DNA from 2 places in the Solibacillus sp. genome. Region 1 is predicted to be linked to the other one. Evidence: riboswitches for the same ligand, from Rfam matches in the RefSeq annotation. Region 1 holds a riboswitch; the other holds the start of a gene.
The links. A riboswitch is a leader RNA that binds a small molecule or an ion and turns the genes downstream of it on or off. The one in region 1 is predicted to bind thiamine pyrophosphate.

Region 1 (3,180 bases):
TCATGCAGAAAGTCCAAAAAGTAGTAACCCCTCCAACCTATGAATTTCAGGAATGTAACGTATTCTTTTTCACTATTTTATTTAGTAAAGGGAAAAAAACGAAAGGCTCTTCGAATTAGGAGATGCCTTTTTATAGGTAGAAAAATTCGCGAAAAAGGTTAAAATAGGCTAAATTGAAGTGGTGCAAATTTAATTTGATTTGAGAAGGGGAAGGGTACGATGAAAAGTGCAAAACCATTTTTAATGTTTCAAGGCGGCGTTGCTGAAGAAGCAATGAACTTCTATACATCAGTTATAGAGGACGCGGAAATTACGAGCATTATCCGCTATGGGGCAAATGAAGGCGGAGACGAAGGAAAAGTCATGCAAGCTACTTTTTCGATAAAAGGTCAGGAATTTATGTGCATTGACAGTAATATAAAACATGAATTTGACTTCACACCGTCATTCTCTATTTTTATTACATGTGATACGGAAGAGGAAGCCGACCATCTGTATGAAAAACTGCTTGAAGGCGGACATCCGTTAATGCCAATCGGGGATTACGGTTTCAGCAAGAAATTCGGCTGGCTAAATGACCGCTACGGCGTGTCATGGCAGATCAATTTAGCTTAATAAAAGGTGCCGGGTGTCTGGACCGATACCCGGCGCTTCATTTTCTAATAAAGGGTTGAATTGTTCTAATATATTTTAATATCTTCTAATAAAAGTGAAATTTTCTAATATAAGTGTCGGTTGTTCTAATAAGTATGCGAATTGTTCTAATATCATCCGCAGTTCTTCAAATATCTTACCTAGAAGTTCTAATAACCGCTCCAACTCTTCTAATAAAATCGATAAGCCGGTGGAAAAAATTCTCCATTATTAATTTGTTCTAATAAAGTCCTCAAAAGTTCTAATATCTGCTCCAGCTCTTCTAATAAAATCAATATATCTGTATAAAAAATCTTCTAGCAATAAGTTGTTCTAATAAAGTACGCGGAAGTTCTAATATCCCGCCCCGAAGTTCTAATAACCACCCGAACTTTTCTAAAAAAAAACCTCTGCACACGCCGCCAGCTACTCAACCGGCATTCTGATAAAGCATCCCGCCAAACGCCCTGTTTCTCACCATAATCTTCAGTAAGCCATAGCCCAAAAGCGCACCGGCAAACGAACTCATCATAAATGCCGGGACAAAACCGAACAGCGCCGCTTCCTGTCCTAAAAATAAAATCGCAATCGGGTAAGTAGCCATCGCACCAAATAGCCCTGTCCCGATTACTTCACCTACCGCTGCAAACGCCAGTTTCTTCGTTTTCGCAAACAAAAATGCAGCTAAAAGTGCGCCAATCATACTGCCCGGATAAGCAAATATACTGCCTGTCCCCATCAAGTTTCTCAATGTCGACGTAAGAAATGCCTGTAACACCGCATACCATGGACCGAGCAATACCGCCGATACGACATTGGCAAAGTGCTGAATCGGAAATATTTTCGCAAAACCTAATGGGATATACACCATACTGCTGAGAATCGTTGTAATTGCTGCGATAATCGCGGAGTATGTAAGCTTTCTCGTTTTATTCATTTCTACCATCCTTTACAATAATTTTTGCAACAAAAAAAACCACTTTCAATTAAGAAAGTGGTATCGTAGCCTATACAAAAATATAAAATAGGGGGTCGACACTACTTTCCTACGCTAGTATTACCTAGATCAGGTGCAAAGGGTACTTCTCAGCCAAACAGGCGCCCCTAGTAGTTTTACGAGCAGATTATCTGCTTCCAGTATTAGGTTAATTTCACAATAATCATAACATGGCCGTTTCATTATGCAAACGCTTTTTTGAAATTTAATCCCTTTGACCGAGAAAAATTACTGCTCATACCCGCCGCCATAATTGCCGGGCTGGACCTGTTGCCAAGGGTTTGGCGGACCGATGAAAGTATTGGGTCTGACAGGAGCAACTGCCTGCGTCCATAAAGTTTCGTTCATTCCATAAGTGTGGGCCATAATATTCGCTGGTGTCAGCTTGAGCAGGTCGGAACCTAAAATGACTTCAGGAGTCGGAGCATTGAAAATGGCAAGCAGATGCGTGTTGTTTTGCGTAGCGACTTCGTAATGCCACCACCCTTGAGGAACGTTCGCCACTTGACCGGGGCTAATCGGAAAATGCATCAGCTGTTTCGTAAACGGATTCAAAATCGAAACAACTGCACTCCCCGTAATACAGTAAACAAGTTCCGCCGCATTTTGATGGTAGTGCGGTTCTATAACATTATTGGCGCTAAGATATATATCAAGCAACGATATATTATCAAGCGTATTTAACTGGTTGACACCAAGCAGATTGATAAAATTATGCTGGTCTTTAACGAACAGCGGGTTTTTATTAACATCGAATGTAAACTGCGGTTGCGCTGAAACATGATTCGAATTCAATCGTTCACCTCTTTTATTATTGTTGCTAAAATATGCAAAAATTTATCGGTGTGTGCCTATTGGATATGAACCATCCATCTAAAAATACACATATAACGCATTGATTAATGTGAAAATTAGAATAAACAGGGTAGCACCACATACAATAATTTCTGCAAAGTGGATGAACATAACTCTTTCATAACTCAATTCGGCTTTACGAAAACCAAAGAAATCCCCATGACTGATAATATAAATAAACGTACTCACGACCATTAAGGAAGACATTAAAAACGAAATCGTTGGTAAAGAAGTAACGTAGCGCGGGTTGCCTCCTGTTTCCATATAGAGCGGAATATCCAATCCCTTGCTCAACACAAAACTGACAATGACCATGATGTAGATAATAAGCGAAATATTAAAAGGGTGTTTGCGGTAATCGATCAGATCAAGCATCATTTTTGTCTTCCCTTTATACTCCCAGTCCTTATTGTCTTCTACTCTGTCACCTTTCAGCATGTAAATAATACCGGCTAATACAAGCCCTGAAAATAAATACCATTCCAACATTGTAAAAAACAGCATCCAGCTATAAAACGGTGCGATCACAAGCGGTAGAACAACGAGTCCGCTCAACCATTTATTAACTGGCTGATTGGCAATAAGCCATTCGTTTAAAGCATGCCGTTTATCTTTTGTATGTCCTTCTTCCGGTTCCCGGTAACTGAAGAATTGATTCATTACAAAAGTGCATCCTACCAGTACCAACCCGATTC
Region 2 (3,180 bases), on a different contig from region 1:
TGTTGGGACCTAGTTTTGATAGAACAAAAAAACGCGGGTGCACTTATGTATGCTCCCACGTTTATAACTTAGTCTTCCAATGTTGTTAAAATGATCGGTTTATCTTTTGTGACGATAATCGAATGTTCGATTTGGGCAACTAATGATTTGTCCGGTGTAATGAATGTCCAGCCGTCACCTGATTCTACGATATGCTCGGCCTTTGCAGAAATGAACGGTTCTACTGCCAACACCATGCCTTCTTTCATGATTGTTGTATCCCAAGCATCGTAATAGTTCAATACATGGTTTGGCTCTTCGTGTAATGATTTACCTAAGCCATGACCTGTTAAGTTCATAATTACTGTCAAACCGTGATCACGTGCTTCACGCTCTACCGCTTTACCGATCTGATTTAATTTCGAACCTGCTTTAACCTTTGTCATTGCACGTTCAAATGCTGATTTTGCTACAGTGCAAAGTTTTTCTTTATCTTCATAACCTTCACCAACGACAAAAGAAATACCTGTATCTGCAAAATACCCGTTTAAAGAACCAGAAACATCAATGTTTACGATATCGCCTTCCTGAATAACCTTGTTCCCTGGAATACCATGTGCAACTTCGTGATTTACTGAAATGCAAGTATATCCCGGAAAATCGTATTCGCCTTTAGGACCAGAAACCGCGCCTGCTTCCGCAAACATACGGCCAGCAATTTCATCTAATTCTTTCGTTGTCACGCCAGGTACTGTCGCAGCTTTCATCGCCTCACGAATTTCAGCACAAATGCGCCCAATTTTTTTAAACGCTTGTATTTCTTCTTGAGTAGTAACAATCATGTGTAACTTCCTTCCTCTTAAACAATGTCTACCCTTAACTATAGCATACTTAAAATCGGTTGTAATTGTTCAAGGTTTTTAAAATTATCCTGATTTATGACCAATTTAATATGAAAATCTACTATTGAAATAAGAAAAAGCTTGCAGGGGGAAAAGTATCCCTCACCGCAAGCATTGAGTTTCCTATTCGTTATGTTGTTTTTACTTTTTGCAGTAAACGAGGTGCAGATGTGAATAAAATAACGGCAATAATCGCCGTAAGTATTGTAGCAGGAACCATATAAGTACTGTTGTAAATAATTGAATAGGCCCATACATTATCATCGCCTGCATATTCTTTAAAGAACACGACACCTGCGAGCAAGTGCGAAACAAATCTTAAAGCACCGCCTATAAGTGCTCCAAGGACAATATAAAGTGCCATTTTTACTTTATTGAGTGATTGTGTAGCCTCTAATAATGGCTTTCTTACAATTGCCGCTAATCCTACTACTGTAAAGGCAAGACCGTAATCTAAAATTGCCTGAAGCCAGTGCACAATGTAAGCACCGAACATCATTTGCATTACGCCGATCAGCAAGCCTGTTGCAAGTCCTGCCGTTAATCCCCAACGAATGGCCATTAACATGATCGGTACCATAACAAAGCTGATCGATCCGCCTTGTGCCCACATTTTAAAAGATACTTGATCCAATACAAGTCCGATGGCAGCAAATATCGCTATCTCCACCATCATCAATAATTTCTTTCTGTCCATAACAATGCCCCTTTCTTTTATCCGATGTAACAAAAGTGAAGAGGGATAGAATAGAAATCAATTACGCTTTAGCGTAATTGCGTCGGGATTCGGCTTTACGCTCGCGTAAAGAACTCATATCCGAATCCATGACATCCGCCGGAGGCTTTTACTTTTTCAGTAGGAAAAAGTAAAAAACGACAGTCAGGACAAAAGCCTGACTATCGTTTGAACAGTCGGTTTCTATCCACATCCCTACGCAAGTGCTAACTTACAGGTTCAAAGAGTCAGTGCAATCCCGTGCACAATCTCAGCCGACTTTCTCGGCACCCCTTGTGGTACATCTAATTTTTATTGTTTGAACATGCTCATTGTAACGAATATTTTTACAACTTTCAACAGCTATTATTTTGAAATGTACTAGAATTACATATAATAGATACGAAGGAGTGATAAATAATGGATCAATCGAAAGGTTTAAGTGCACTGAGCTATTTGAGCTTTTATTTTGCACCGTTTATTTTACCGTTAATTATATTTATCGTTACGAAAGATGATGCTGTTAAAGGCCATTCTAAAAAAGCTTTTATTTCCCAATTCATACCGATACTGTTAGGGATTCTGTACATTATTTACTTTTTCACTTCCGTTCTTTCCTGGAATGATACTTTGACCTTGAACATTCAGGACTTTTTTATCAGTTCGCATTTTATCGGATTTATTCTTTTAGTAGTTATCACGTTCATCCTGGCAATATGGAATTTAGCTCAAGCCATTAAAGTTTTACGTTAATGTTTATGAAAGCTCCATCTTTGGGTATATTTTTATACGAAACGTATTCGTTAAGGAGTGTATACTAATGAAATTAAATAAACTCATTAAAACAGCTATTAAATATGGACCAATCGTGTACCCGATCATTAAGAAAATGATGGACAACAAAAAATCTACTCCCCAAGCAGCAACTACACGACGAACTCCAAAACGTTAATGCAAAAAACACATTTCCCGCTTTAACTGGAGGGAAATGTGTTTTTTTCTATTTAATAATAATCTCTGTTTTACTGTAGCCTTCTTTTAGCTTTTGCACTTGCAAAATAGCTGGCATTGCTGCTTTTAGTTCGGCCACATGTGATATGACGCCGATTAAGCGGCCTGTTTGCTGAAGATCAATCAATATATCGATTGCCCTTCTTAATGCCTCCTCATCCAATGTACCGAAACCTTCATCGATAAACATTGTATCGATATGCACACTTCCCTGCACACTTTGAATAACATCGGCCATTCCTAATGCTAATGAAAGTGAGGCATTGAATTTTTCACCACCGGACAGTGTTTTTACATCCCGGGTTTGCCCTGTATGGCTGTCATATACATCGATGCTGAGTCCGCTTTGGGCATTTCCTTCTTTCCTTCCTGTGGATTTCAGGAAGTATTGGCCATTTGATAAGACACGCAAACGTTCATTTGCCGCATGTGTCACTTTTTCCAAATAGCCGATTTGCACAAACCGCTCAAATGAAATTTTCGCATCATTTTGACCGCGAATTAAATTATAAACATGTTCGACTTGCATCAGTTTCGCTTTATAGCCTTCTATCTGCTGTGCAGATTGGTCAA

Region 2: linked by a shared signal. The riboswitch ahead of thiT (energy-coupled thiamine transporter ThiT) and the one ahead of thiW (energy coupling factor transporter S component ThiW) in region 1 are both predicted to bind thiamine pyrophosphate.

What each region holds. Positions count from the first base shown of each region.
Region 1 covers NZ_JBELZM010000013.1:4,738-7,917, forward strand. The annotation lists gene ABS917_RS13095 (VOC family protein) at 220-615, shown strand; gene thiW (energy coupling factor transporter S component ThiW) at 1,064-1,570, opposite strand; TPP riboswitch at 1,660-1,749, opposite strand; gene ABS917_RS13105 (cupin domain-containing protein) at 1,859-2,425, opposite strand; gene ABS917_RS13110 (nucleotidyltransferase) at 2,504-3,180, opposite strand, start outside.
Region 2 covers NZ_JBELZM010000008.1:147,905-151,084, reverse strand. The annotation lists gene map (type I methionyl aminopeptidase) at 69-821, opposite strand; gene thiT (energy-coupled thiamine transporter ThiT) at 1,012-1,578, opposite strand; TPP riboswitch at 1,793-1,901, opposite strand; gene ABS917_RS10150 (magnetosome magnetite crystal formation protein family) at 2,017-2,349, shown strand; gene ABS917_RS10145 (hypothetical protein) at 2,417-2,548, shown strand; gene ABS917_RS10140 (SbcC/MukB-like Walker B domain-containing protein) at 2,597-3,180, opposite strand, start outside.